Regions from separate parts of the Pseudomonas sp. TE36184 genome, predicted to be linked through region 2. Evidence: predicted binding sites of a transcription regulator. Region 2 holds the regulator's gene; each other region holds the start of a gene.
The links. Region 2 encodes FliA, which starts transcription of late flagellar genes. Its sites were predicted from a motif close to CTAAAGTTTNNNNNNNNNNNGCCGNTAA; they were not measured.

Region 1 (7,441 bases), 2.5 Mb from region 2:
GCCCGACCAACGCGTTCGTCGGGCCCTACGTGCTGGACGCACGGCGCTGTATTTCCTATCTGACCATCGAACTCAAGAGCGCGATCCCTGAAGACTTGCGCCCGCTGATCGGCAACCGGGTTTTCGGTTGCGATGACTGTCAGATCGTTTGCCCATGGAATCGTTTCGCCCGCACCACCGCCGAAAGCGATTTCAAGCCACGGCACAACCTGGATAACGCACAACTGGCCGAACTGTTCATGTGGGACGAGGAAAAATTCCTCAGCAGCACCGAAGGCTCGCCCCTACGCCGCGCAGGTTACGAGCGCTGGCTGCGCAACCTGGCGGTAGGCCTGGGCAATGCGCCATCGAGCATTCCGGTGCTGGAAGCCTTGAAGGCGCGCCGGGACTATCCGTCGGAGCTGGTGCGCGAACATGTGGAATGGGCGCTGAAGCAGCACGCCGAGCGTCAGTGAACGTCGTCGTTGTAGATGAACTTGGGCATTTCCCAGTGAAAACGGATCGCCAGCAGACGCAGGAGAAAGCCGCTGAACAGGGTGAGCATAATCGCCTGCTCGCCCGGCAATTGCAGGTAAAGGCACAGCAAGTAGAACCAAGCGGCGAGGAATGACACGCTGGCGTACAGCTCACGGCGAAAGATCAGCGGGATGTCGTTGCAGAAAATATCCCGCAGGATCCCACCGAACACCCCGGTGATCACGCCGCTGACCGACGCCACCAACATACCGTGGCCCATTTCCAGGGCGGTCATGCAGCCGATCAGGGTAAAGGCGACCAACCCCACGGCATCCAGCGCCAGAAACAGCGAGCGCAGGCGGCGCATCAGCGGCGCGATAAAGATCGTCACCAGCGCGGCGACGGAGGTCAGCACCAGGTATTCCGGGTGCTTGACCCAGGTCAGCGGGTAATGCCCGAGCAGCACATCGCGCACCGAACCGCCACCCAACGCCGTCACGCAGGCGATCAGCACCACGCCAAACCAATCCATGCCGCGCCGACCGGCAGACAAGGCGCCAGTCATAGCTTCGGCGGTGATGGCGACGAGGTAGAGCATCAGCAGCATGATGGCGATCCTTACAAAGAGGCGCGCAGTCTAATCATTTGCTGACGGCACCAAAAGAGGGCGCTTGGCGAAAGACCGAGGCGCCCCCAGCATCAAGCCTTGATGAAGTGCTTGCGGTAGTGCTGCAACTCGGCGATCGACTCACGAATGTCATCCAGCGCCAAATGAGTGCTGCCTTTATGGAAGCTGTCTTTGACTTCCGGCGCCCAGCGCGCGGCCAGTTCCTTGAGCGTGGACACATCCAGGTTGCGGTAGTGGAAGTAGCTTTCCAGCGCCTTCATGTGGTTATAAAGAAAGCGGCGGTCCTGGCAGATGCTGTTACCGCAGATCGGCGACTTGCCCTTGGGCACCCACTTTTCCAGGAAGGCGATGGTTTCGGCTTCGGCTTCGGCCATGCTGACACGGCTGTCGCGCACGCGCTGGGTCAGGCCGGAGTTGCCGTGGGTGCGGGTGTTCCACTCGTCCATGGTGGCGAGGACGGCGTCGCTGTGGTGGATGGCGATCACCGGACCTTCGGCCAAGGTGTTGAGGTTGCTGTCGGTGACAATGGTCGCCATCTCGATGATGACGTCGGTGTCGGGGTTCAGACCGGTCATTTCCAGATCGATCCAAATCAGATTCTGTGGGTTTTGCATGGCTTGATTCTCTTGGCACCTTGGCGTAGCTGCGCAGTTTAGCAGGCGGGGCCGTGCTAGACTCGCGACCGTTTCACCCAACCTTTGCATTATCGACACGGAACACCAATGGCCAAACGCCAGCTCAACCGTCGCCAAAACTGGCGCATCGAAAAGATTCAGGGCGAACGCGCCGCACGCGCCGCCAAACGTGAATCCTCCGCCGTGGAAGCGCTCGAGGGCGGCGACCTGGGCCCCGAACAAACGGGCCTGGTGATCGCGCACTTTGGTGTGCAGGTCGAGGTCGAGGCGCTCGAAGGCGAACTCGCCGGCCAGGTCTTCCGCTGCCACCTGCGCGCCAACCTGCCGGCGCTGGTGACCGGCGACCGAGTGGTGTGGCGTGCCGGCAACCAAGGCATCGGCGTGATCGTCGCGCAACTGCCCCGCACCACCGAACTGCGCCGTCCCGACAGCCGCGGCCAGTTGAAGCCGGTGGCGGCCAACGTCGACATGATCGTCATCGTCTTCGCACCGCTGCCCGAGCCCCATGCCAACCTGATCGACCGTTACCTGGTCGCCGCCGAGCATGCCGGCATTCGCCCGCTGTTGTTGCTGAACAAGTTCGACCTGATCGACGAACAGAACGCCCCGGCGCTCAACGCGTTGCTGGCGGTCTACCGCACCCTGGGTTACCCGGTGCTGGAAGTGTCGGCTCATCACGGCAATGGCATGGAACAGCTGCAACACCAGTTGGACGGGCGCATCAGCGTGTTCGTCGGCCAGTCTGGCGTGGGCAAGTCCTCGCTGGTCAACAGCCTGCTGCCGGAAGTCGACACCCGTGTCGGCCCGCTGTCGGAGCTGTCCGGCCAGGGCACCCACACCACCACCACCGCGCGGTTGTTCCACTTCCCTGGCGGCGGTGAGCTGATCGACTCCCCGGGCATTCGTGAATTCGGCCTCGGCCATGTCAGCCGCAGCGACGTGGAAGCCGGTTTCATCGAGTTCAACGACCTGATCGGCACCTGCCGCTTCCGCGACTGCAAACATGACCGCGAACCCGGTTGCGCCCTGCTCAAGGCGTTGGAAGATGGCCGCGTGCAGCAGCAACGGATGAACAGCTATCGGTCGATTATTGCGAGTTTGCCCGAGAGCAGTTACTAAACAGCACATACGACAAGGCCGCGTTTATCGCGGCCTTGTCGTATACAGCTTACGATCCCGTACCCGGCACCGTAGGGTCTTTCATCCCGCCACCTTCGAACAGATTCAGCTTCTGCCGCAGCTCATGCGCCGGCAACGGCTCCTGCCCCGGCGGGATCGCGTTCGGGTCGGCCGGTGCACCGCCCTGCGTGCCCGTATCTGGGGGCGGTGGCGGCTGATCACCTTCAATCGCGCGCTGGGCCTTTTTGGTCAGCACGACGATATCGATCCGACGGTTGATCGGGTTGAACGGGTCCTTCGGATCAAACAGCTGCGACGAGGCGAAACCCACCACCCGCGCCACCTGCGAGTCCGGGTAGCTGCCGGCCACCAGCGCACGTCGGGCGGCGTTGGCGCGGTTGGCCGAAAGCTCCCAGTTGCCGAAGTCGCCCTGCCCCGAATACGGCTTGGCATCGGTGTGGCCGCTGATGCTGATCTTGTTCGGCACCGCCTTGATGGTGTCGGCCATGGCCAGCAGGATGTCTTCAAAGTACGGCTTCAACCGCGCACTGCCAGAGTCGAACATCGGCCGGTTGGCGGCGTCGGTGATCTGGATGCGCAAGCCATCCGGCGTGATTTCGAAGGAAATCTGATCCTTGAATTTCAGCAACTGCGGGTTTTCTTCGACCTTGGTCTGCAATTCCTTCAGCAACAATTCGAGGCGTTCCTGCTCGACCTGTTCGGCCAGGCTCTCGACGGTGTCGCGCTCGATCGGAATTTTTTCCTGCGGCGCCTCGGTCTTGACCTCAGGATTGATGGTGCGCTCCGGCGCCAACTGCGGCGAACCGCCCAGGTCGATCACGAAGGGTGTGCCGCTTTCCGAGAAGCCGATCGGGTCTTTGAAGTAACCGGCGATGGCGATCTTCTGTTCGGGGGTCGCGGTGGACATCAGCCACAGCACCAGGAAGAACGCCATCATCGCCGTTGCAAAGTCGGCGAAGGCGATTTTCCAGGCGCCACCATGGTGCCCCGCAGCGAAGCGCTTGACGCGCTTGATGATTATCGGCTGGTTGTTTTCCATGGCTTAGCGACCGCGAACCGCTTGTTCCAACTCGGCAAAGCTCGGGCGATGTTTCGGGTACAGCACCTTGCGACCGAATTCCACCGCCAGCGAAGGCGGCATGCCGGAGGCCGAAGCCACCAGGCTGGCCTTGATCGCTTCATACAGATTGACTTCTTCCTTGGCATCGTGGGCCAGGGAGGTGGCGAGCGGACCGAAGAAACCGTAGGCCGCGAGAATACCGAAGAACGTACCCACCAGCGCCGCACCTACGTGCATGCCGATGGCCGCCTGGTCGCCCTCGCCGAGGGAGGCCATGGTCACCACGATACCGAGTACCGCCGCAACGATACCGAAGCCGGGCATGCCGTCGGCAATACCGGTGACGGCGTGGGACGGGTGCTCCAGCTCTTCCTTGAGGCTGAACAGTTCCATGTCGAACAGGCCTTCCAGCTCATGGGGGGCCATGTTGCCGGAGGACATGATGCGCAGGTAATCGCAGATGTAGGCGGTCATGCGCTCGTCTTTGAGCACTGCCGGGTATTTGGCGAAAATCGGGCTCGCTGCAGCGTCTTCGATGTCCGCTTCGATGGCCATCATGCCTTCACGGCGACTCTTGTTGAGGATCTCATAAACCAGGCCCAGCACTTCCATGTAGAAGGTGTGGGAGAAGCGCGAACTGAACATGCCCAGCGACTTCTTGATCACATGCATGGTCATGTAGCCGGGGTTGGCCTGCAAGAATGCGCCGAATGCCGCGCCGCCAATAATCATCACTTCGAAGGGCTGGATCAACGCTGCAATCTTGCCGTGAGACAGGACATAGCCACCGAGCACACTTGCAAAGACGACGATGATGCCGATTATTTTAGCCATAGGGGTTTTGTACTTGCGCCGTCGGGTTCATGGACATATTTGGGGTAACTGAAAAACTCTTGTTCTACTTATCGGCAAAACTGCGCCAGACTATAGGCCGTCAAGGCGAAAAGCCAGTTCGGCCCGTTCAGGGCGTGTTGAAGTAAGTGATGATCGCGCCCCAATCATGGCCAATGAAAAGACAGCCCCATCTGTAAGACCCATCTCTCTCGCCGCTTGGATCAAGTGCCTGGACGAAGTCCGGTTGCCCGTTCCCCAGGCCAGCCACGAGCGCGTGTGCAAAGCCATCCGCGATAGCCGCAGTTCTTTGCGAGATATTGCCGAGCTGATGCAGAACAGCCCGTCGCTGGTACTCAGCGTAATGCGCGAGGCCAACAGCCACACCCATGGCAGCATGGCGGAACCGGCAGAAAACCTTGAGGTGGCGCTTAACCGTCTCGGCCTCAAACGCGCCGAGGACCTGCTGGAACGACTGCCGTCGGTGCCGATGAATGAAATCCCCGTCGCCTTTCGCCAACTGGTGCTGGTCAGCCGCCACGCGTCGCAGCAAGCCAGCGGCTTGTTCGCCAGCCGCCTGGCGCGGTTGTGGCAAGACATTCATTGGGGCAGCCTGCTGTTCCTGGCGCCGTTGTGGCCAATGGCGGTGGCCTACCCCAAGCTCCTGGAAGAATGGGAACTGCGGGTGATCCACAAAGGCCAATCGGCGCGTCAGGTCGAACAGGAATTGTTCGGCGTGCGCCTGCTCGACCTGTGCCTTGGCCTGACCGAAACCTGGCACCTGCCGATCTGGGTATCCCAGGGCTATCACCTGCTGCTGACCGAGCAACGCTTGCTGGTCAAGGCATTGCGCATCGCCCGGGAAGACGACCCACTGCGCCAGCAACAACTGCTGGATGCCGAACCCAGTTTGCGGCGCTGGCTGAACCAGCCGGCCAATACGGTGTTGCTGGCCAACGGCCTGGCGATGTCGGCCCAGGAATCCTGGACCTGCCCGCATACCGAGCGCTGGCAATACCTCACCGCGCTGTACCTGCAACAGCCGTTGAGCGAGGTGCAGCAACAGGTTCACCAGCAAGCGGTGATCAGCGCTCGCGCAACCCTGATGCCCGACCTCTGGCACCCGGCGCTGTCGCTGATCTGGCCGTGGAATGTACAGAAAATCCATCGTGGCCTGCTGCCCGCACCGCCGCCGACCGCCGAGGCCCTGGCCGTCTGGCGCAGCCGTTGCACCGAACTGCTGGTGGAGCCAAGCCGCTTCGCCAACGCCATGCACCTGACCACCTGCGCCAAGGAAGCCCTGGAGGCCAGCGGCATGCAGCGCGTCTTGCTGTTCATGGCCGATCGCGCCCTGAGCACCCTGCGCGTCCACCAGGCCGCCGGCCTGCCGAAGGACGCCGCCAACTTGAGCCTCGACGTGGTCAACAGCACGCTGCTGCAACGCATGCTGGAAAAATCCGCCCAGGTGCGCCTCACGCCCGACAATCACGCGCAATTTGCCGCCCTGTTGCCGCCGATCCTGCGTCGCCTGTTCAACGGTGAACACCTGCTGTTGCGCTCACTGAGCTGCAACGGCCGGGTGGTTATGCTGATGATCGCCGACCAGGGCGGCGGGCCGTTCTCGGAAACCACCGTGCAGGCCTTCGGCAAAACCGCTCAATGCATCGAGAAAGCCCTGCACAGCTTTACCAACCGCACCAGTTGATGCTTGCGCTACAATCGCCCTCTTTTATCGCCAACATTTGTGCCCAGGAGACCTCACATGCCTGACTTCTCTGGCTTGCCGCTGGTGATCGAACCCAGCGACCTGCTTGGCCGCCTTGATGCCGACCAACTGATTCTGGTGGACCTCACCAGCGCCGCCCGCTACGCCGAAGGGCATATCCCCGGCGCGCATTTCGTTGACCCCAAGCGCACCCAACTGGGCCAGCCGCCAGCCCCCGGCCTGTTGCCGAACAAGGCAGACCTGGAAAAACTGTTCGGCGAGCTGGGCCACACCCCGGACGCGACCTACGTGGTCTACGACGACGAAGGCGGTGGCTGGGCCGGACGTTTCATCTGGCTGCTCGACGTGATCGGCCACACGAAATACCACTACCTCGACGGCGGCCTGCTGGCGTGGCTGGCAGACCCGCTCCCGCTGTCCACCGAGGTGCCGGCCCCGGCTGGCGGGCCTGTCAGCCTCACCCTGCATGACGGCCCCACCGCGACCCGCGAATACCTGCAAAGCCGTCTCGGCGCCGCCGACCTGGGCATCTGGGACGCACGCGGCCCGCTGGAATATTCCGGCGAAAAGGTCCTGGCAGCCAAGGGCGGTCACATCCCCGGCGCCGTGAACTTCGAGTGGACTGCCGGCATGGACAAGGCGCGCAACCTGCGCATCCGCCGCGACATGCCGCAGATCCTCGAAAACCTCGGGCTGACCCGCGACAAAGAAATCATCACCCACTGCCAGACTCATCACCGCTCTGGCTTCACCTACCTGGTGGCCAAGGCGCTCGGTTATCCGCGAGTCAAAGGTTATGCCGGTTCCTGGGGCGAATGGGGCAACCACCCCGACACCCCCGTCGAGATTTAAGGTTTAAGGACAGTTAATGAAAAAGCAGTTGTTCATCCTCAGCCAGTACTTGCTGCCGCACCACTTGCTGTCGCGCCTGGCCGGCTGCATTGCCGAGTGCCGCGTGCGCTGGT
Region 2 (7,441 bases):
AATGCAAGAAGAGCCTAGCGAGGAAGCGATGGCCGATATGTTCGCTGACCTTTACCACAACCCGGCAAAGCGGGTGGGTTGAGGCAGCATGAACACCATGAAATGTATCTACATCGATGGTCTGCAAGCGATTCACGCGGCCAAGCCATGTAGCCTGCGTCTAAGCAAGACAAGGTAAAGAATTAAAATGGGCAGCATGCATCCCGTACAGGTGATCGCGGTGACCGGCGGCAAAGGTGGCGTCGGGAAAACTAACGTGTCAGTGAATTTGTCCCTGGCCCTGGCAGAGCTTGGCCGTCGTGTCATGCTGCTGGATGCTGACCTTGGGTTGGCGAACGTTGACGTTTTGCTGGGGCTCACGCCCAAACACACCCTCGCCGATGTGATCGAGGGTCGCTGCGAGCTGCGCGATGTGCTGCTGCAGGGCCCTGGAGGCATCCGCATCGTGCCGGCCGCCTCGGGCACCCAGAGCATGGTCCACTTGAGCCCTGCGCAGCATGCCGGCCTGATCCAGGCGTTCAGCGATATCGGCGACAACCTCGACGTGCTGGTGATCGACACCGCCGCCGGGATTGGCGAGTCCGTGGTCAGCTTCGTGCGCGCCGCGCAAGAAGTCCTGCTGGTGGTCTGCGATGAACCCACCTCGATCACCGACGCCTACGCCCTGATCAAACTGCTCAACCGCGACTACGGCATGAACCGCTTCCGCGTGCTGGCCAACATGGCCCAGAGCCCGCAGGAAGGACGCAACCTGTTCGCCAAGTTGACCAAGGTCACTGATCGCTTTCTCGATGTCGCCTTACAATACGTCGGCGCAGTTCCCTATGACGAGTGTGTACGCAAGGCCGTGCAAAAGCAGCGTGCGGTCTACGAAGCGTTCCCTCGTTCGAAATGCGCGTTGGCGTTCAAGGCTATTGCTCAGAAGGTCGATACCTGGCCGTTGCCCGCCAACCCTCGGGGGCATCTGGAGTTTTTCGTCGAGCGATTGGTGCATCAGACGAGCGCAGGACCGGTGCTATGACAGCCAGCGGCTATAACCTTTACAAAAATTCGGCACGTGACCGCCAGGGCGAATTGATCGAGCGCTATGCGCCGCTGGTCAAGCGCATTGCCTATCACTTGCTGGCACGCCTGCCCGCCAGTGTCCAGGTCGAAGACTTGATCCAGGCCGGCATGATCGGCCTGCTCGAAGTATCGACCAAATACGACGCGAGCAAGGGTGCGAGTTTCGAGACGTATGCGGGTATCCGTATCCGTGGTGCGATGCTCGATGAAGTGCGTAAAGGGGATTGGGCGCCGCGTTCGGTACACCGCAATACGCGCATGGTCAGTGACGCAATTCGTGCAATTGAAGCAAAAACCGGTCGCGACGCTAAAGATCACGAAGTTGCGGCCGAACTCCAATTGAGTCTCGACGATTATTACGGGATTTTGAACGATACCTTGGGCAGCCGCCTGTTCAGTTTCGACGACCTGTTGCAGGACGGCGAACACGAAGGGCTGCACGAGGACGGCGCGAGTGCTCATCTCGAACCGTCGCGCGACCTGGAAGATGAACGCTTTCAGGGGGCGCTGGCGGACGCGATTGCCAATCTGCCGGAGCGTGAGCGACTGGTGTTGGCGCTGTACTACGACGAAGAGCTGAACCTCAAGGAAATCGGTGAGGTCCTGGGGGTCAGCGAATCGCGTGTCAGCCAGCTGCACAGCCAGTGCGCAGCCCGCTTGCGGGGACGCCTGGGAGAGTGGCGCGCGCGCTGACAGGCAGTGTGGGGACACTGCAGACACTACCGCGAGGCCCTTGGTTTTCGCGGGTGAGTTTCGTGGTGCCCTGGGCAGTCCTTTTTGTGTAACGCCTGTTGATTGAAATGGCGCGTCCAGGTGCTGGACGCGTTTTAAGACTGCTTGGAGGTCGAATTGGACAAGAACATGAAAATCCTCATCGTTGATGACTTCTCAACGATGCGGCGGATCATAAAAAACCTGTTGCGTGACCTGGGGTTCACCAACACGGTCGAGGCGGATGACGGCCTTACGGCGATTCCGATCCTCAACAGCGGGAGCATCGACTTTCTGGTAACCGACTGGAACATGCCCGGCATGACCGGTATCGACTTGCTGCGCCATGTGCGCGCCGATGAAAAACTGCGCAGCCTTCCCGTGTTGATGGTGACCGCCGAAGCCAAGCGTGAGCAGATCATCGAAGCCGCCCAGGCCGGGGTCAACGGCTACGTGGTCAAGCCATTCACTGCATTGGCCTTGAAAGAGAAGATCGAAAAAATCTTCGAACGCATCCACGGCTAATGCCATCGCGGGGGAGCTATGGAGCATAAAGAAACGTCACAGGGGGACTTTGAGTCGACCCTGAAAAAGCATGCTCACCAACTGGTCGAGAGCCTTGAAAAAGGCCAGTTCGGCGACGCGGTGCAGTTAATCCATGAGCTTAACCAGACCCGTGACCGCGGCCTGTATCAGGAAGTGGGCAAGCTCACGCGCGAGCTGCACAGTGCGATCGTCAATTTTCAGATTGACCCGCACATGCCCCAGGCTGAAGAAATTTCGCAAATCACCGATGCCACTGAGCGCCTGTCCTATGTGGTCAGGCTGACTGAAGCGGCGGCCAACCGCACCATGGACCTGGTGGAAAACGCCACGCCCCTGGTCAACGGCATGGCCAACGAAGCCCAGGCCCTCAGCGTTGACTGGGGCCGCTTCATGCGTCGGGAAGTGGGGGCTGAGGAGTTTCGTGAGTTGGCCCGTCGGGTCGAGGGTTTCCTGTCGCGCAGCGAACAGGACAACCACACGGTGTCCAGCAACCTCAATGACATTCTGCTCGCCCAGGATTACCAGGACCTCACCGGTCAGGTGATCAAGCGCGTGACCCAATTGGTCACCGAAGTGGAAAGCAACTTGCTCAAATTGGTGCTTATGGCAGGCCAAGTTGATCGTTTCGCCGGCATCGAACATGACCGCGAAGCGATCCTCTCGGAAAAAGATCCACAAAAACATCTCGCCAAGGGTGAAGGTCCGCAGATTCATGCCGATAAACGTGAAGACGTTATGTCAGGTCAGGATGACGTAGATGACCTGTTATCCAGTTTAGGCTTCTAAGGAGCACACCCATGAGCTTCGGCGCCGATGAAGAAATCCTTCAGGATTTCCTTGTAGAGGCCGGCGAAATTTTAGAGCAACTGTCCGAACAACTGGTCGAGCTGGAAAGCCGACCGGATGATGCGAACCTGCTCAATGCAATTTTTCGCGGTTTTCACACTGTAAAAGGGGGCGCCGGCTTCCTCCAGCTCCATGAGCTGGTGGAGTGCTGCCACATCGCCGAGAACGTGTTCGACATCCTGCGCAAGGGTGAGCGTCACGTTGATTCGGAGCTGATGGACGTGATTCTCGAAGCGCTGGATGCGGTCAACGGCATGTTCAGCGAAGTTCGCGAACGTGCCCCGATCACCGCAGCCACCCCGGAACTGCTGGCCGCCCTGGCGCGTCTGGCGGAGCCTGCCGACACCGCGGCCGCGCCGGTGGTGGAAGCGGCTCCGGAGCCTGTCGTCGAAGCCGAAGCGGATGTCACCGACAGCGAGTTCGAGCAACTGCTCGACTCCCTCAATGCGGTCAAGGCCGAAGCCGAAGCGCCGCAAGCGGTCGCTGCAGTGGCCGCGCCCGCCGCGCCGACCGGCGAAGACATTACCGACGCAGAATTCGAATCCCTGCTCGATCAGTTGCACGGCAAGGGCCAGTTCGCTGCCGACGCCGTTGCACCTGCGGCTGAGGCGCAAGCACCTGCGAGTGCCTCGCAAGTTCCGGCAGCCGCCGCCGCCGCCGGCACCGACATTACCGACGACGAATTCGAAGCGTTGCTCGACCAGTTGCATGGCAAGGGCTCCTTTGCTGCCGATGCCTTGCCGGAAGTCGCCGCAACGGCTGCCGCACCGGCTGCTGCCGCTGCCGCACCTGCCGGCGACGGGCTGATTTCCGATCACGAATTCGAAGCCCTGCTCGACGAATTGCACGGCAAGGGCAAGTTCGCTGAAGTGGCCGCTGGCGCTGCGGCGACGGCAGCCCCGGTGGCGGCCAAACCGGCACCGGCCAAAGCCGCGGCCCCTGCTGCCGCCAAGCCGGCCCCGGCCCCGGCTGCCGCCGCTCCTGCCGCTGCCGCGCGTGCCCCGGCTGCCGCCGCTCCTGCCGCTGCCGCGCGTGCCCCGGCCGCCGCCGCGGCCGACAAGCCTGCCAGCGAAGCCGAAACCACGGTGCGTGTGGATACCGCGCGCCTGGACGACATCATGAACATGGTCGGCGAACTGGTGCTGGTGCGTAACCGCCTGGTGCGCCTGGGCCTGAACAGTGGCGACGAAGCCATGCAGAAGGCCGTGTCGAACCTCGACGTGGTCACTGCCGACCTGCAGACCGCGGTGATGAAGACGCGGATGCAGCCGATCAAGAAAGTCTTCGGTCGCTTCCCGCGCCTGGTTCGTGACCTGGCTCGCCAGCTCAAGAAAGAAATCAACCTGGAACTGGTGGGTGAAGAAACCGACCTCGACAAAAACCTTGTCGAGGCCCTGGCCGACCCGCTGGTCCACTTGGTGCGCAACGCCGTCGACCACGGCGTGGAAACCCCGGAAGAACGCGAAGCCGCGGGCAAGTCCCGTAACGGCAAGGTGATTCTGGCGGCGGAACAAGAGGGCGACCATATCCTGCTGTCGATCACCGATGACGGCAAAGGCATGGACCCGGCGATCCTGCGCGGTATCGCCGTCAAGCGTGGCGTGATGGACAAGGATGCCGCCGACCGCTTGACCGATACCGAGTGCTACAACCTGATTTTCGCGCCGGGCTTCTCGACCAAGACCGAGATTTCCGACGTGTCGGGCCGTGGCGTGGGCATGGACGTGGTGAAAACCAAGATCAGCCAGCTCAACGGTTCGATCAATATCTACTCGACCAAGGGCCTGGGCTCGAAGATCGTCATCAAGGTGCCGTTGACCCTGGCGATCATGCCGACCCTGATGGTGATGCTGGGCAACCAGGCCTTCGCTTTCCCGCTGGTCAACGTCAACGAGATCTTCCACCTCGACCTGTCGCGCACCAACGTGGTGGACGGCCAGGAAGTGGTGATCGTGCGCGACAAAGCGTTGCCACTGTCTTCTACCTCAAGCGCTGGCTGGTCGCCTCGGCCGCCCATGAAGAGCAGCGCGAAGGCCATGTGGTGATTCTCTCCGTGGGCACCCAGCGCATCGGCTTTGTCGTCGATCAACTGGTCGGCCAGGAAGAAGTGGTCATCAAGCCTTTGGGCAAAATGCTGCAGGGAACCCCGGGCATGTCGGGTGCGACCATCACCGGTGACGGTCGTATCGCGTTGATTCTCGATGTTCCGAGCATGCTCAAGCGTTACGCCGCACGGCGTATTTGATTCTGGTGGGGCAGGGCGGTATTGCCTGCCCCGCCTAACGGAGTGTTTATGGTAGTCAAGGTCCTGGTGGTGGACGATTCGGGTTTCTTCCGCCGCCGCGTCTCGGAAATTCTTTCCGCCGATCCAACGATCCAGGTGGTCGGCACGGCCACCAACGGTAAAGAGGCGATTGATCAAGCCATTGCGTTGAAGCCGGACGTGATCACCATGGACTACGAGATGCCGATGATGGATGGCATCACCGCAGTCCGACACATCATGCAGCGCTGTCCGACCCCGGTATTGATGTTCTCCTCGCTGACCCACGAAGGCGCCCGGGTCACCCTGGATGCGCTGGACGCCGGTGCGGTGGACTTCCTGCCGAAGAATTTCGAAGACATCTCGCGCAACCCCGAGAAGGTCAAGCAGATGCTGTGCGAGAAGGTCCACAGCATTTCGCGCAGCAACCGTCGCAGCCTGTTCAGCGCCCCGGCGCCTGCGCCGGTCGCGGCTCCGGCGGCACCCACCAGCACGGCGTTCGGTCGCCCGGCGCCGGCAGCGGTTGCCCGGCCTGCCGCGGCACCCGTGCGGGCACCTGCGCCAAACGCCCATTCGCCGGCGCCGAAACGCAAGGCCTACAAGCTGGTTGCCATTGGTACTTCGACCGGCGGCCCGGTTGCCCTGCAACGGGTCTTGACCCAACTGCCGGCCAACTTCCCGGCGCCGATCGTGCTGATCCAGCACATGCCCGCCGCGTTCACCAAGGCCTTCGCCGAGCGCCTGGACAAGCTGTGCCGCATCAGCGTCAAGGAAGCCGAGGATGGCGACATCCTGCGTCCTGGCCTGGCGCTGCTGGCGCCTGGGGGCAAGCAGATGATGGTCGATGGCCGTGGCGCGATCAAAATCCTGCCGGGCGATGAGCGCCTCAACTACAAACCCTGCGTGGATATCACCTTCGGTTCGGCAGCCAAGTCCTACGGCGACAAAGTTCTGGCGGTGGTGCTCACCGGCATGGGCGCCGACGGTCGCGAAGGCGCGCGCCTGCTCAAGCAGGGCGGCAGTGCGATCTGGGCCCAGGACGAAGCCAGTTGCGTGATTTATGGCATGCCGATGGCCATCGTCAAGGCTGAGCTGGCCGACGCGATCTACAGCCTGGACGATATCGGCAGGCATTTGGTGGAGGCCTGCCTCTGATGGATGTACTGAGTCTGATCGGTATCACCATGGCGTTTGTCGCGATCATCGGCGGCAACTACCTCGAAGGCGGGCACCTCGGCGCCCTGGCCAACGGCCCGGCGGCGCTGATCGTGATCGGTGGCACCGTCGGCGCGGCATTGCTGCAGTCGCCCTTGAGTTCGTTCAAGCGTGCCATGCAGATCCTGATCTGGATTATTTTCCCGCCGCGCGTCGACCTGGCCGGCGGCATCGACCGCGTGGTCAACTGGAGCCTCACCGCACGCAAGGAAGGCCTGCTGGGCCTGGAAGGCGTGGCCGATGCCGAGCCCGACAGCTACGCGCGCAAAGGCCTGCAATTGCTGGTGGACGGCGCCGAGCCGGAGGCGATTCGCAGCATCCTGGAAGTGGATTTCTACACCCAGGAAAGCCGCGATATCAACGCCGCCAAAGTCTTTGAAAGCATGGGCGGCTACGCGCCGACCATCGGCATCATCGGTGCGGTGATGGGCCTGATCCACGTGATGGGCAACCTCGCCGATCCGTCGCAACTGGGCAGCGGCATTGCCGTGGCGTTTGTCGCCACCATCTACGGTGTGGCGAGTGCCAACCTGGTGCTGTTGCCGGTGGCCAGCAAGCTCAAGTCGATTGCCCTGCGCCAGTCGCGTTACCGTGAAATGTTGCTCGAAGGCATCCTGTCGATTGCCGAGGGCGAGAACCCGCGCTCCATCGAATTGAAGCTCCAGGGCTTCATGGATTGATGTACATGAAACGTGTAGGAGCGAGCTTGCTCGCGAAAATCGTCAACGATGACGCGGGCATTTTGGACGAACGCGTTGCTCTCGGATTTTTCGCGAGCAAGCTCGCTCCTGCAGG
Region 3 (7,441 bases), 4.8 Mb from region 2:
CTGGCCCTGGCGATTGCCGGGCCCTTGATGGGGGCGGTGGCGTTGAACCTCGGCTACGGCTGGATCTTCTTCTGCGCCGCACTGCTGTCGCTCAGCGCCTTGGGCGTGACCGTGCTGCTCAAACGTCGCGCTTACTGATCCGCCGTCTGCAGGCCGGCACGGGTGGATCGCCCGAGGGTGTGAGCGAAAAAGCGCCCGGCTTCGGAGGTCAGATCGCGGTGAATGCCTTCGCGGTCGACGCCATCGGCATCGGTGCAGATCGCCGGCATCAGCGCCAGTTGATCGCTGTCGCAGGGCGCCATGAACACGAAATGCCCGGCCCCGGCCAGCAATTTGAAGTCCGGCGGTTCGGGCAGCTTGCGCGCCAGGGCGGCGGCGTTCTTGTCCACCGCCACCAGCTTGTCGCCATCACCGCTATAGAGCAGCACCGGCACGTGGACGTCGGCCAGGGTGTGGCGCCCGAACATCAAGCTCAGCGGCGCCATCAACATCAACGCGTGAATACGTGGGTCGGCTTGTGGCTGCAGGTCATCACGGTCCACCACCAGCTCGCCTTTGGTGGTGCAGGCGTCGCGGTCTTCCGGACGCTCCTGGCAATAGCGGCGCAGGCGGTCGAAATCGGGCTTGGCGCCCGCCAGGATCAACGCGGTTTCGCCACCGGCCGAGTAGCCGATGACACCCACTTGGTCGACGTTGACGAACGGTGACAGCATCGGGTCGCCCAGGGTCGCGGTGATCGCTTCGGAAATCTGGATCGGCCGCCCATACAGGTTGCTCAACGTGCCCAGGCGGCTGTGATCCTTGTAGTTGTCGCCGGGGTGCAGCACCGCCACGACTACAAAGCCCTTGCGCGCCAGGGAGGTCGCCAGGTCATGCAGGGCCAGCGGCGTCCCTGTGTTGCCGTGGGACAGCATCAGCATCGGGAAACGGCCGATAGCGATCTTCGAATCTTCCGTGGCGGCCACGTGATACCCACCCACCCGGGTGGTGTGCTCAACGTCGGTGGACGGATAGAACGCGATGGCATTCATCGGCTGCAGATCCAGCGGGTCGAGAAAACTCATGCGGTGGAAGCCCACACTCCAATGCGGGTGCGGCGCAGGCGCGGCGTGCACTGAAACCAGGCCACCAAGCAGGGAAAGAACCAAAACAGCACAAAGACGCATCATGAGGATGTCCACCTTTGCTGCGCGATAACCGGCATGTCTATTCAAGATGTCCATGGTTCAAGGTACTCGCACCGAGTGATAAACCCATGCGTGCATAACCTGGGCCAAAGTAAAAACAGCGGGCCAACGAAAAAACTCCGTACTCCGGTCGCGTTCAGGCGAGCAGAATACAGAGTTTAGGCGCCCGGCTTCAGATTGAAACCGAGCAACAGCGAAATTTACACAAGCCTTACGCGGCGGCGAACAATTGTTCGTTGATGACAACGTTGGCGTCGCTCAGGGACTTGCTGCGGAACTCATCGCCATACGCCAGGCCCTGGGCGCGGACGAATTCGATGTCGGTGATGCCGAGGAAGCCCAGCATGACTTTCAAGTATTCCTCGTGGGCCACGCCGGTTGCCTGGCCAACATGCAGGCCGCCGGACGTGGAGACGATGATGACTTTCTTGTTGCCGCACAGGCCTTCCGGGCCGGCTTCGGTGTAGCGGAAGGTCTGGCCGGCCACTGCAATGCGGTCGATCCAGGCCTTGAGCTGGGACGGGATGGTGAAGTTGTACATCGGCGCGCCCAGCACCACGGCGTCGGCGGCGAGGAACTCAGCCAGGGTCGACGCGCTGAGGTCGGCTTCGTGCTGCTGCGCGGCGTCGCGCAGTTCGGCCGGCGTGCCCAGCGCAGCCAGGGTGGCGCCGGAGAAGTGGTTGATGCCTTCGCTGGCCAGGTCACGGTAAGTCACTTCCACACCCGGCTCGGCCGCTTGCCAGGCCTTGACCACGCCGGCACTGAGCTGGCGCGAAGCCGAGTTGTCGCCGAGGATGCTGGAATCGATGTGCAACAGTTTCATGGGTAAGCTCCAAATAAGATCAGCGGTGCGAATCAGATGGTGTTAAGCCTACGCATGAAACCAATAGCCGATAAGGTAGTTGAAATGCGATAGTTCGTCCTACTGACAGGACAATAGGCTGAGCATGCAAGACCTCAACGACCTCTACTATTTCGCCAAAGTCGTGGAAGCCGGCGGCTTCGCGGCGGCCGGGCGCCTGCTGGGGATTCCCAAGTCACGCCTGTCGCGGCGGATCGCCGAGCTGGAAGAACGCCTTGGCGCGCGTCTGCTGCAGCGCACCACCCGGCAACTGACCCTGACCGCCGTCGGCGAGCGTTACCTGCGCCATTGCCAGGCGATGCTGCTGGAAGCGGAAATGGCCGACGAGGCCGTGGCCAGCATGTCCAGCGAACCCCGCGGGCGGCTGCGGGTCAGTTGCCCGGTGGGCATGGCCCAGCACATCCTGCCGGAGCTGGTCGCCGGGTTTCTCGCCGCCCACCCCCAGGTGCAGTTGGAAATGACCCTGGTCAACCGCCGCGTCGACCTGGTGGCCGAAGGCATTGACGTGGCGTTGCGGGTGCGCGAGCTCGGCGATGAAGACCCGCTGCTGGTCACCAAGCGCCTGCGCCAGGCCCAGACGCTGCTGGTCGCCAGCCCGGACTTCATGCGCGGCCGACAGGTCGACAACCTCGACGACCTCAAGCAATTGCCGGTGCTCGGCGCCCTGGAAGCCGACCGCATGGTCCACCTGCGCCTGCTCGACCCCCAAGGCAACGCCGAAGACCTGGTGATGGAAGCCCGCCTGGGCATCGATGATTTCATCGTGCGCAAAGCCAGCGCACTCAAGGGCCTGGGCTTCACCGTGCTGCCGATGATGTATTGCGAAGAAGAACTGGCCAGCGGCCAACTGGTGCAACTGCTGCCGCAATGGTCGCTGCCGGGCGGCTGGTTGCAGGCCGTGTACCCGCATCGCCGTGGCGTGCTGCCGGCGATTCGCGCGTGGATCGATTACCTGGAAGAAGGCTTTAAAAGCTGTGGAGACCGCCTGTTATGAGCATGACCGAAGAACAAGTCGCGCACTTCTGCCTGAGCCTGCCCGGCGCGCGGGAAGACTATAAATGGGGTGGCGTGCGAGTGTTTTCGATTGCCGGCAACAAGATGTTCGCCTTGCAGAACCTGCGGGGTGACTCGTTGGCGTTCAAGGTCGACAAGGAACTGTTCCTCGGCCATGTGGACCGCCCGGGCATCCACCCGGCGCCGTACCTGGCGCGCGCGCAGTGGATCATCATGAACACGCCCTACCCGCTGGGCACCGAGGAGTTGCGTGGCCTGTTGCAGCGCTCTCACCAGTTGGTGGTGAGCAAGTTGCCCAAGCGCACGCAGGTCGGGTTGTTGCTAGAGGACTGACCCCAGCGTGCCGCTGAGGAACAACTGGTCAAGCCAGAACACCTGATGCAACAGCACGATTGCCCAGAACAGCACCTGATACGAGACCTTGCGCGTCTTGTGCCGGAACACCTGCTGGGCAATCAGCGCCCCCGGCCATCCGCCCGCCAGCTCGACGGCGTGCAGGATGTTTTCGGGGATGCGCCGAGCGTCGGTGCGCGCCTTGTGCTTGTCGCTCCAGTACAGCAAAAACGCGATCACGCTGACCACGCCATAGGCCGCCAGCGGCAGTACGGTCTCGCCGCGATGCCACACCAATACCGAGCCCAATAACGGCGCCGCGCACAACAGCGCAAAGATCAGCGCCTTCAGGCGTGGGTGCTGAATCATCATGCCTTGGCCGCGGACCAATCGATCCAGCCAAACTGCCAGGTCGCCAGGATCAGCAAGCCGAATGCAATCCGATACCAGGCAAATGCCGCATAGCTATGGCTGGCGATGAACTTGAGCAGGCCCTTGACCGCAATCATCGCGAAGATGAACGAGGTGACAAACCCGATGGCAAACACCGGCAGGTCAGCCGGCTGGAACAGGTCGCGGTACTTGTAGCCCGAATACACCGCCGCACCGACCATGGTCGGCATGGCCAGGAAGAACGAAAACTCGGTGGCGGTCTTGCGCGACAGGCCGAACAGCAGGCCGCCGATAATGGTCGAGCCCGAGCGCGAGGTGCCCGGGATCATCGCCAGGCACTGGGCAAAACCGACCTTGAGCGCGTCCTTCCAACTGATCTCATCGACGCTCTCGGCATGCACTTCATGCTCGCGCCGCTCGGCCCACAACATCACGATGCCGCCCACCACCAACGCCGTGGCGACGGTGATCGGGTTGAACAGGTAATGGTGAATCAGGTCGGCGAAAATCACCCCCAGCACCACGGCCGGCAGGAACGCGATCAGCAGGTTGACGGTAAAGCGCTGTGCATTGCGCTGGGTCGGCAAACCGGTCACCACGTCGAGGATCTTGCGGCGAAACTCCCAGACCACCGCCAGAATCGCACCGAGCTGAATGATGATGTTGAACGCCATGGCGCGTTCGCCACCAAAGTCGAGCAAATCGGCGACGATAATCTGGTGGCCGGTACTGGAGATCGGCAAAAACTCCGTCAGCCCTTCTACCACGCCGAGTATCAACGCCTGTGCGGCGGTCCACAAATCCATACGTCCCCCAAAGGTCTTGTTCTAAGACAAGCCTCGTTAGTCTTTTTAATGGTTCACTGACGACGAGCGCACAAAAAGGCCCGGTGCTGATAATCAACGCCGGTCTGCAAAAATTCCGTGAAAAATCAGGCAGTACTCAGGTTTTTCGATTTCAGGCCGAAAGCCTATCAGACAAGGCGTAAAAGTCGATGCAGCGCCGACAATTATAAAAAGCACGGAGTGACAGGACGATGAACAGTTTACGCAATATGTCGATCAGCCGCCGTCTCTGGTTGATCCTGGTAGTTGCCGTGTTGATGCTGTTGGCCCTGGGTTTGCTGATGCTCAAACAGATCCATGACGACCTCTATGAAGCCAAAAGCCTGCAGACCCGACACGTCGTACAGACCGCCAGTGGAATCCTGACGTTTTATCACAGCCTCGAAACCAGCGGCGTCATGCCCCGTGAAGCGGCACAAAAACAAGCCCTGAGCGCGGTGCGCGGCCTGCGCTATAACAAAGACGAATATTTCTGGATCAACGACCTGACGCCGGTGATGATCATGCACCCGGCCAACCCCAAGCTCGATGGCCAGAACCTCTCGTCGATTCGCGACCCGGACGGCTTTGCGATATTCAACGAGTTCGTGAGCCTGGCCAAGGCCAAGGGTGCCGGTATCGTCAATTACCGTTGGCCGAAGCCGGGTGCCGATACGCCGATAGAAAAAACCTCGTATATCCAGTTGTTCGAACCGTGGGGCTGGATCATCGGCTCCGGCGTGTATGTGGATGACGTGCAAGCCGAATTCAACGCGCAAGTGTGGAAAGCCTCGGGTGTCGGCCTGGGCATCGCCGTGGTCATGGCCCTGCTGGTCTCGTTGATTGTGCGCAGCATCGTGCGCCCGCTGCAGGCCGCCGTGAATGCCATGGCCAATATCGCCAGCGGCGAGAGCGACCTGACGCGCAGCCTCGACACCCATGGCCGTGACGAAGTCACTCAACTGTCCCAGCACTTCAACAGCTTCACCGCCAAGCTGCGCCACGTCGTCGGCCAGTTGCAGATGTGCGCCAATGCGCTGGGCCAGTCCTCCACTGAGCTGGGCAACAACGCCAGCCAGGCCCACGACCGCAGCCAGCAACAGTCGCAACAGATGGAACTGGTGGCCACCGCGGTCAATGAAGTCACCTACGGCGTGCAGGACGTGGCCAAGAATGCCGAGCACGCCGCCAGCGAAATGCGCGATGCCCAGGCCCAGGCCGAGCAAGGCCAAGTGAACATCGACAGCAGCTTGCAGCAGATCGACCAACTGTCCACCACCATCAGCCAGGCCGTGGAAGTGATTCGCACCCTGTCGAGCGAAAGCACGCAGATCGGTGGCGTGCTCGAAGTGATCCGCTCCATCGCTGACCAGACCAACCTGCTCGCCCTCAACGCCGCCATCGAAGCCGCGCGTGCCGGTGAGCAAGGCCGCGGGTTTGCGGTGGTGGCGGACGAAGTACGGCTGCTGGCCCAACGCACGCAGAAATCCACTGCTGAAATCCAGGTCATGATCGAGCGTCTGCAAGGTCACTCGGAAGCGGCGGTCAAGGTCATCAGCGACAGCCACAGCGCGTCGCAACTGACCATCGAACAGGCCGGCCAGGCCGGGGCCAGCCTCACCGCCATCGGCCAGGCCCTGCGCAACCTCAATGGCCTGAATGCCTCGATCGCCAGCGCCACCCTGCAACAGGCCCACGTGGTCGAGGACATCAACCAGAACGTGACCCAGGCCGCCGGGTTGTCCCACAACACGGCAGTGGCGGCCGAACAGTCCAGCGTGGCCAGCGCACACTTGCGCGGGTTGAGCGAGCAGCTCGACGGCCTGCTGCGTCAATTCAAAGTCTGACGCCACTCAAACTGTGGGAGGGGGCTTGCTCCCTCCCACATTTGCCTTCCTGTGTTTTGAAGATTGGTTACAATCCCCGCCCTTTCCCTCTCTCCCAAGGAACCACCATGTCCGGGCTTGAACTGTTCGCCGCCGCGCTGGGGGTGATCGCTGTCTGGCTGACGGTCAAACAAAACCCCTGGTGCTGGCCCATCGGCCTGGTGATGGTGCTGCTCTACACCTGGGTGTTCTACGACGTGAAACTCTATTCCGACATGCTGTTGCAGGTGGTCTACGCCGCCCTGCAAGTCTACGGCTGGTGGCAGTGGACCCGACGCGCCGGGGACATCAAGCCAGGTCGCCAAGTCACCAGCCTGGGCTGGTCCGCGATCCTTACCAGCCTGGCTATCGGCGCGGTCGGCAGCCTGTTGCTCGGCGCCGCCATGGCTCACTGGACCGACGCCGCCCAACCCTGGCTCGACGCCGCCCTCACCGGTTTCAGCCTGGTGGCGCAGATGTGGATGGCGCAAAAGCGCGTGCAGTGCTGGCCATTGTGGATTGCCGTGGATGTAATTTTCGTCGGGCTGTTCCTCTATAAAGGCCTCTACCTCACCGCCGCGCTCTATGCGCTGTTCACCGCGATCGCCGTGCAAGGCTGGCGCGAATGGCGTGCCGACCCGGCGTTGCGCGCATGAAGGTAGTGGTCCTGGCCGGCCCCGAATCCAGCGGTAAAAGCTGGTTGGCCGCGCAGTTGCAAACGCAGTTCGGCGGGCTGATGGTGGGCGAGTACGTGCGGCACTTCATCGACCACCATCAGCACGACACCACGCTGGCCGACATCCCGGCCATCGCCCGCGGACAACTGGCCTGGGAAGATGCCGCCCGCGCCGAGCGCCCTGCTCTGTTGATCCTCGACACGCACCTGCTGACCAACAGACTCTGGAGCCAGACCCTGTTCGGCGACTATCCGACATGGCTTGACGACGAACTGCTGGCCCGCCA
Region 4 (7,441 bases), 5.1 Mb from region 2:
TGCTCGGCTGGCAGCGTTGGCAGTATTCCAACGCTTACGTGAGTACCGATAACGCCGAGCTCGATGGCGTGATCATTCCGGTGCGCGCCAAGCTCTCGGGCGTGGTGATGAGCGTGCCGGTGACAGACAACGTCACGGTGCAAAGCGGTGATCTGCTGTTTCAGATCCGCGACAGCGAATATCAATACCAGGTCGAGCAGCGTGAGGCGCAATGGCAGGCGTTGCTTGCTGCCGCAGGGCGCGGCGGCGGTCCGGGTGCGTTGGACAGCCAGGTCCTCGGCGCGGTCGCGATGCGCCAGGCGGCGCAAGCGGCGCTGGCACAATCCAGCGCCAATCTGGAGCAGGCGCGCAACGATTACGGGCGCGCCCGCCGCCTGGGCGCCCAAGGTGTGTTGAGCACTCAGGATCTCGAGGTGGCCAAGGCGCGTTTCGACGCCCTGAGCCACGCTCAGGAAGTGGCACGCGGCAATGCCCAGGCTGCCGCGCAAAGCACCTTGGCCAACAAAGCCGAACTGAAAGTGCAGGACTACCGGATCGCGGCGGCGCAAGCCGAACTGGAACAGGCCCGGATCAAGCTGCACGACACTCGTCAGACCGCGCCGGTGCGCAGCATCGTCTCGAAGAAAGAAGTCGAGCCGGGCCAATTCGTGGTCGCCGGGCAGAAGCTGTTGAGCCTGATTGCCACCGACCCGCTGTGGATTACCGCCAACTTCAAGGAAACCCAGGTCGGGCGCGTGCGGGTCGGCCAGTTGGCCAAGGTCACTGTGGATGCGTTTCCCGGGCAGGCTTTCGACGGGGTGGTCGAGAGCCTCGCACCGGCTACCGGCGCAAAGTTTTCACTGCTGCCCCAAGAGAACGCCACCGGCAACTTCACCAAGGTGGTGCAGCGCGTGCAGGTCAGGATTGCCCTCAAAGACGTGCCGGATGACTACAAAGCCTTGTTGAGCCCCGGCATGAGCGCCTTCGTCGAAGTCGCCACGCAACAGCACGGCAGCCACACGTTATGAAGTCGCCGTATCTGATTGCGCTGACCGTGACGCTGGTGTCGATGATGGAACTGCTCGACGTGACCATCGTCAACGTGGCGATTCCCAGCCTGATGGGCACCTACGGGGCGTCGGTCGATGAAATCTCCTGGGTGTCCACCGGCTACGTGGTGGCCAACGTAGTGATCCTGCCGGTCAGCGGCTGGCTGTCGGCCTGGTTCGGGCGGCGCACTTATTACCTGGTCTCCACGGCGGTGTTCGTGCTGGCATCCGTGGGCTGCGCCTTTTCCGCCGAACTCTGGCAACTGGTGGCGTTCCGCGTACTGCAAGGCTTGGCGGGCGGCGGGTTACTGGGGATTTCCCAGGCAATCATTTACGACGTATTCCCCAAGGAGAAGGTCAGCAGCGGCATGGCGTTGTACGGCGTTGGCGTGATGATGGGGCCGACGTTGGGCCCCACCGTCGGCGGCTATCTGATCGACACCTTGTCCTGGCACTGGATATTCCTGATCAATCTGCCCATCGGTGCCGTGGCCCTGCTGCTGTGCTGGCTGTGCATCGGCGATTCCGCCAATGAAAGCAAACCCAGCAGCGTCGACTACAGCGGCTTCTGCCTGCTGGCCCTGGGCGTCGGCAGCCTGCAGATCCTGCTGGAGCGCGGCGAGCATTGGGACTGGATGGAATCGAACTGGACGGTTGCCTGCCTGTTGCTCAGCAGCTTCAGCCTGGTGGGGTTCTTCTGGTGGGAACGGCGCGCGACCAACCCGATCGTCAATGTGGCGTTGTTTCAGAACCGCGAGTTTTTGATGGGCTGCATCTGCGCGTTTTGCGTGGGCTTCGGGCTGTACAGCACGTTATTCATGGTGCCGCTGTTTTTGCAGACGTTGCTGGCACAGAGCGCGTACCAGAGCGGGCTGGTGATTTTCCCCGGAGCGGTGGCCAGTGCCATCAGCACCTTGGTGATCGGCAAGCTGTCCCAGGAAAACAAGATCGACGAGCGCGTGTTCGTGACCTTGGGCATCGTCATGTACTGCTACGCGATGTTCCTGCACACCCAGTTCACCCTCGACAGCAACCCGGACACGCTCTATTGGCCTCTGGTGATTCGCGGCCTGGGCCTGGGCATGATCTTCGTACCGCTGACCAACCTGGCCATGCGCCGTCTGCCGCTGACGTTGATCTCGGGCGCCTCGGGCGTGCTCAACCTGATGCGCCAGTTGGGCGGCAGCGTCGGCATCGCCATTGCCGCGACCCTGCTCACGCGGTTTTCGTGGGAGCGCTATCGCCTGCTGTCCGAGCATGTGACCGAGTCCAGCCTGGTTGCCAGCGGCTGGGGCGGCGTGGAATCCAACCCGCTGTTTCTGTCCCTGAACCTTGCAAGCCATCAACAAGCCTTGGCCCTGATGCCTTACCTGCAAGCGCGTGAACAAGCGCAAATGCTGGCCTTCAGCATGCTGTTCGGCACATTGGGCGCGGTCATGGCCATCGGCATTCCCATGGTGCTGATGATGCGCAGAAGCACCCTCAGCCGATAACTTCTCCAGTGGAGCACATCCCCTTGCGTATTCCAGGGCTGCATCTCGACCCGATCACACTGCTCACTTTCCTGTGCGGCCTCAGCCTCGCTTGCTGCCCGGCCAATGCGGCGGCGGAAGACTTGTACCAGCTGTACCAGAAGGCGCTGACCCACGACATGAAGTTCGCCGCCGCACAGGCGCAACAATTGGCCACCGCGGAAAAAGAACCGCAAAGCCGTGCCAACCTGTTACCGGACCTGTCGGTCACCGGCGGCGCGGCGTGGGTCGATGCCGAGGATTCGTCCGACTACCATCGAAACCGCAATAACACCAACGCCTATGCCGTGGTTCTCACCCAACCGCTGTTGCGCTGGCAGAGTGTGGTTGCCCACGACCAAAGCAAACTGATGATCAGCGCCAGCGAGGTGCAGACCGAACAGGCGCGCCAGGACCTGATGCTGCGTGTCGCCCGCGCCTACTTCGACGTACTGCTTAACCAGGAACTGCTGAACACCCGCACGCAACAGTTGCAAACCCTGCAGGAGAGCCAGGACCGCACCCGGCGTTTGTTGGCCGACGGCGCCAGCACCCACAACGCGCTCGAACAGGTTCAGGCCAAATACGACCAGGCCTTCGCCGAGCAAATCGCCGCACGCGGCGCGCTGGATATCGCCACCGAAGCCCTCACCCAATTGACCGCCGCCCAGGCGCGCCCATGGTCGGGCAAGGAGCCACAATTCAGCGCTCCGGTGCCCGCCGCGATCGGCGCCTGGGCCACCACCGCACAACAAGGCAACCTCGCCGTGCAGCGGGCGCAGATTGCCCAGCGCCTGGCCGAAATGGACATCGACAAGGAACAAGCCGGCCACTTGCCGACCCTTGACCTGATCGCCGCCCATGGCCGTTTTGCCTCGGTCGGCGGCGATGTGTACGACGTCACCCTGCCGGAGAATCGTTATAACCAGACGGTGGTCGGGGTCAAACTGAGCGTGCCACTGTATGGCGGCGGCCGTACCAGCAGCCGCGTGCGCGAAGCCCATGCGTTGCAGAGCAAAGCCCTGGATGAACTCGAAGATGCGCGCCGCAGTGCCGGGCTGATGGCCCGCCAGGCCTACCTGCAAGTGACCAGCGGCATGAGCCAATACCAGGCGCTCAAGCAGGCGCTGAAATCCAGCCAGGTCAACGTCACGTCGGTGACCCACGGCTTCGAGGCCGGTGCACGCATCAACACGGAGGTGCTGGACGCACAGCAGAAAGTCACGGACACCCAGCAACGTTTGGCCCAGCAACGCTACGCGATTCTGCTCGCGCAGCTCAACCTGCTGGCGTCGACGGGGAACCTGAACGACGCGCGTCTGCGTGAGGTCAGTCGCCTGCTCGATTGAACCCGGTGCGCGCCCCATTCAGCCCATGTACCTGAGCCATTGAATTCAGGGTTCGATAATCGAACGGGTTCCCACTTCTGCCGTTCAAGTTCACTGCGTGAATGCGGATAGCACGATCACTATTACTTAAGTGGTCTGCGGAGTATGCCCATGTTTGCCCATCTGAAAATTCGCACCGGGATGATCGGGGTGCTGCTGCTGTTCGTTATTGCACTGTTGTTCTCTACCCTGAACGGCTGGCGGTCGGCGGTACGCAGTCACGAGCACATTGACGAGTTGGGGCGTACCTCGCGACAAATCGACGGGATCAACAACGCGTTGCTGCTGGCAATCCGTACCAGCGCCAACGTGTCCTCGGCGTTCATCGAGACCGTCGGCGGGCGTTTCGACGACGCGGAAGCCCGGCTGGTGCGCAGTGAGGCGATCTGGAGTGACGCCATCGCCAAGGTCAATGCCTCGACCACAGACTTGCGTGACCCGCAGTTGAAGGCCCTCGCCGAAGATCTCAAGCGTGCGTTCGCCGTATACGGCACGGCCATCGTCGGACAACGCGCCGCCACGCGCGCGCGCTCCGCCGAAGAGTATTTTCAAGTCAACATCGATGCCGGCAACAGCATGACCAAGCTTCAGGAGATTCGCGTGAAGCTGGTCGGCGCGTTGGATGCCCGTGCCCAGGAGATCAACACGGAGGCGGCTGCGCGGCTGCAGACTTCGCAAACCCTGGCCATTGCCTTGATCCTGCTGACCCTGGCACTCGCTATCGTCTGCTGGGTATTCATCTCGGGCACCGTCCTGCGCCCATTGCGCGCGGCCGGCGAGCACTTCAAGCGCATTGCCGGGGGCGATCTGAGCCGCGAAGTCGTCTCGCCTGGCCGCAACGAAATTGGCGAATTGTTCCTTGAGCTGCAACGCATGCAGGCCAGCCAGCGTGAAACACTGATCCAGATCGCTGACTCAGCCACGCAGTTGGCCTCAGCCGCTGAAGAACTCAACGCCGTCACCGAAGAAAGCAACCGTGGCCTCCAGCAGCAGGACATGCAGCTGGAACAGGCCGCGACCGCGGTGAACCAGATGACCAGTGCGGTCGAAGAAGTGGCGCGCAACGCGGTGTCGACTTCGCAAGCGGCCACCGCCTCCAATACGCTGTCGGAAAAGAGCCGTCAGCAGGTACGCGAAAACATCAGCGGTACGCAATCGATGACCGCCGAAATTCACGGCAGCGCCGAGCGTATCCAGCACCTCGCCAATGAAGTGCGCAACATCGGCAAGGTGCTCGACGTGATCCGGGCAGTCTCGGAGCAGACCAACCTGCTGGCCCTCAACGCGGCGATCGAAGCGGCCCGGGCCGGTGAAGCCGGTCGGGGGTTTGCTGTCGTGGCCGACGAGGTACGCACCCTCGCCTACCGCACCCAGGAATCGACCCGCGAGATCGAACAGATGATTGCCAGCGTGCAGAGCACTGCTGAACACGCGGTGGATTCGATGCGCAGCAGCACGGCGCGGGCGCAAGGCACGCTGGAAATCACGCAGGCGTCGGGGGTGGTGCTGGAGGATATATTCGCGGCCATCGGCCAGATCAACGAGCGCAACCTGGTGATTGCCAGTGCCGCCGAAGAACAGGCCCAGGTTGCCCGTGAGGTCGACAGCAACCTGTTGGCGATCCGCGACCTGTCGGCGCAATCCGCGGCGGGCGCCTTACAGACCAACGCAGCGAGCCATGCGCTGTCACGCTTGGCTGCGGAGCTGAGCGGGCTGGTGGGACGCTTTCGGACTTGATCCTTGGCGGCCCCTTATCTTGAGCCGCTCCCAACTCGTTCCAACCGCAGCTGTATAAATTCCAGCAACGCCCGAACCCGCGCAGTCACGGAATGCCGGTGGCTGTACGCGCCAAGCAATTGCAGCGGCGCAGGGCGCAGGTCCAGCGACACTTCCCGCAATCGGCCCGCGGCAAGATCTTCCTGGCATGGATAGGCTGCCACTATCGCGAAACCGATGCCTTGCCGCGCGCCCGCCAACGCAAGTTCTCCACTGTTGACACGATAGCGACTACGCACAGATACCTTCACGATTTCGCCTGTGCCGTCGAGAAACAGCCAGGGCTGGCCCTTCAATGCGCTCAGTGTAGTAATGCACGGCAAGGACTCTAGTTCGCGCACTTGGCGCGGAGTTCCCGTTTTGGCTAACAGAGCGGGTGCCGCGACCACAATGCTGGGTAGCGTAGCGAGTTCGCGGGTGATGATGGTGCTGTCATCCTGGCGCCCACGATGGAAGACGATAGAGAGGTCCACGTCTTCCCGGAGCGCTTCTAAACCGGTCAGGCGCGTGTCGCACTCCAATTCGACGCCGGGATGGAGGCTACAGAATTCGGCCAGGATAGGGGCCAGTAGCCTTGGCGCTTCGCCTGGCATGCACATCCTTAAGGGCCCCCGCAGTTCACGCTGCACCGCGCCAAGTTCTTCCTCAGTGGAGAGCAAGGAATCGAGCAAAGGTTTTGCACGTTCGTAGAGAAGTCTGCCGGCTTCAGTCATGCGCAGGTGGCGAGTACTGCGCTCCAGCAAGCGGACGCCCAATCTGCGTTCCAGCGAGGCGACGTGGCGGCTGACGTTAGAGGATGGCAGGGACAGTAGGCGCGCCGCGCCGGAAAAGCTTTGTGCATCGACGACCGCCACGTATACACGGACGGTGTTCAGGTCGAGGGCATTGCGCATGATTATCCCGATTAAGGTATTAAAGTCGCCCATTTTTACACAATAGTTCTCCCCATTGACGGAATCTAAGATGCCGTCTCGTCCGATGGGTTGTCGCCGATGGCGTGTCGGGACGGATTGAATAGGAGATCCAGCGTGGAAATCGGAATACTTGGCGGCGGAATTGCGGGGTTGAGCGTGGCGCTTGCCTTGCGCAAGCGGGGACACAGTCCCCGGGTATATGAGCGCCGGACGGGGCCAGCGACCATGGGGGCTGGCGTGACGCTCTGGCCCAACGCTGGCTTTGTGCTGGAGGAACTGGACCTCCTCCAAGACATCGCGGCAGCGGGTGGCCGGCCAGTGGTAGTGCGCCGCCAGGACGCTGCGGGCAATTCGTTGGGGGGCATCGATATCGCGCTGCTGGACCAGACAATGGGATATCCGACTCATACCATTTTGCGGAGGGACTTGCAGGCAGTGCTGCTCAAGCATGCGGCACAGAGCGGAATCCCGGTGGAGTTCGGGCATCGGGCGGTGGGGATCGATCTGGAGGCTAATGGCAAAGCGGTAGCGCGCTTCGAGAACGGGGTGAGTATCCGTCCAGATCTGCTTATCGGCGCAGATGGCCGTATGGGGTCGGTGGCACGCGGGTTCGTTGCGGGGGACAACATGCCGGTTTATCAGGGATTTGTGAACTGGATAGGTGTGGCGCAGGGGGAAAGTGCGTTGGTGAGCGATATAGCGATTCAGGATTATTGGGGGTCGGGCAATCGCTTCGGATGCGTGCCGGTCCGGCCGGAGTTGGTCTACTGGGCAGCGGCGCAGGCGCGGCCATTGTCAGGGGCGACGCCCGCAGCCGATATGCG

Region 1: a site for FliA is predicted at 4,822-4,849, ahead of motA (flagellar motor stator protein MotA). Genes of this name have one in related genera too.
Region 3: a site for FliA is predicted at 4,731-4,758, ahead of ACVWZP_RS07440 (methyl-accepting chemotaxis protein). Genes of this name have one in related genera too.
Region 4: a site for FliA is predicted at 3,972-3,999, ahead of ACVWZP_RS05935 (methyl-accepting chemotaxis protein). Genes of this name have one in related genera too.

Annotation. Positions count from the first base shown of each region.
Region 1 is NZ_JBSSCU010000001.1:3,963,013-3,970,453, forward strand. Features, by position in the region: gene queG (tRNA epoxyqueuosine(34) reductase QueG) at 1-455, shown strand, start outside; gene ACVWZP_RS17860 (trimeric intracellular cation channel family protein) at 449-1,066, opposite strand; gene orn (oligoribonuclease) at 1,156-1,698, opposite strand; gene rsgA (small ribosomal subunit biogenesis GTPase RsgA) at 1,807-2,838, shown strand; gene motB (flagellar motor protein MotB) at 2,888-3,898, opposite strand; gene motA (flagellar motor stator protein MotA) at 3,902-4,753, opposite strand; gene ACVWZP_RS17885 (HDOD domain-containing protein) at 4,920-6,455, shown strand; gene rhdA (thiosulfate sulfurtransferase) at 6,513-7,328, shown strand; gene asd (archaetidylserine decarboxylase) at 7,345-7,441, shown strand, end outside.
Region 2 is NZ_JBSSCU010000001.1:6,478,271-6,485,711, forward strand. Features, by position in the region: gene flhF (flagellar biosynthesis protein FlhF) at 1-82, shown strand, start outside; gene fleN (flagellar synthesis regulator FleN) at 188-1,021, shown strand; gene fliA (RNA polymerase sigma factor FliA) at 1,018-1,758, shown strand; gene ACVWZP_RS29470 (chemotaxis response regulator CheY) at 1,927-2,301, shown strand; gene ACVWZP_RS29475 (protein phosphatase CheZ) at 2,320-3,108, shown strand; partial or broken gene ACVWZP_RS29480 (chemotaxis protein CheA) at 3,120-5,413, shown strand; gene ACVWZP_RS29485 (protein-glutamate methylesterase/protein-glutamine glutaminase) at 5,462-6,586, shown strand; gene ACVWZP_RS29490 (flagellar motor protein) at 6,586-7,326, shown strand; gene ACVWZP_RS29495 (hypothetical protein) at 7,332-7,441, shown strand, end outside.
Region 3 is NZ_JBSSCU010000001.1:1,688,975-1,696,415, forward strand. Features, by position in the region: gene ACVWZP_RS07405 (MFS transporter) at 1-138, shown strand, start outside; gene ACVWZP_RS07410 (alpha/beta hydrolase family protein) at 132-1,169, opposite strand; gene ACVWZP_RS07415 (FMN-dependent NADH-azoreductase) at 1,399-2,010, opposite strand; gene ACVWZP_RS07420 (LysR substrate-binding domain-containing protein) at 2,135-3,043, shown strand; gene ACVWZP_RS07425 (MmcQ/YjbR family DNA-binding protein) at 3,040-3,396, shown strand; gene ACVWZP_RS07430 (DUF1294 domain-containing protein) at 3,385-3,768, opposite strand; gene ACVWZP_RS07435 (undecaprenyl-diphosphate phosphatase) at 3,765-4,595, opposite strand; gene ACVWZP_RS07440 (methyl-accepting chemotaxis protein) at 4,826-6,460, shown strand; gene pnuC (nicotinamide riboside transporter PnuC) at 6,568-7,134, shown strand; gene ACVWZP_RS07450 (AAA family ATPase) at 7,131-7,441, shown strand, end outside.
Region 4 is NZ_JBSSCU010000001.1:1,339,050-1,346,490, forward strand. Features, by position in the region: gene ACVWZP_RS05920 (HlyD family secretion protein) at 1-1,007, shown strand, start outside; gene ACVWZP_RS05925 (DHA2 family efflux MFS transporter permease subunit) at 1,004-2,521, shown strand; gene ACVWZP_RS05930 (TolC family outer membrane protein) at 2,545-3,888, shown strand; gene ACVWZP_RS05935 (methyl-accepting chemotaxis protein) at 4,039-5,664, shown strand; gene ACVWZP_RS05940 (LysR family transcriptional regulator) at 5,679-6,629, opposite strand; gene ACVWZP_RS05945 (FAD-dependent monooxygenase) at 6,696-7,441, shown strand, end outside.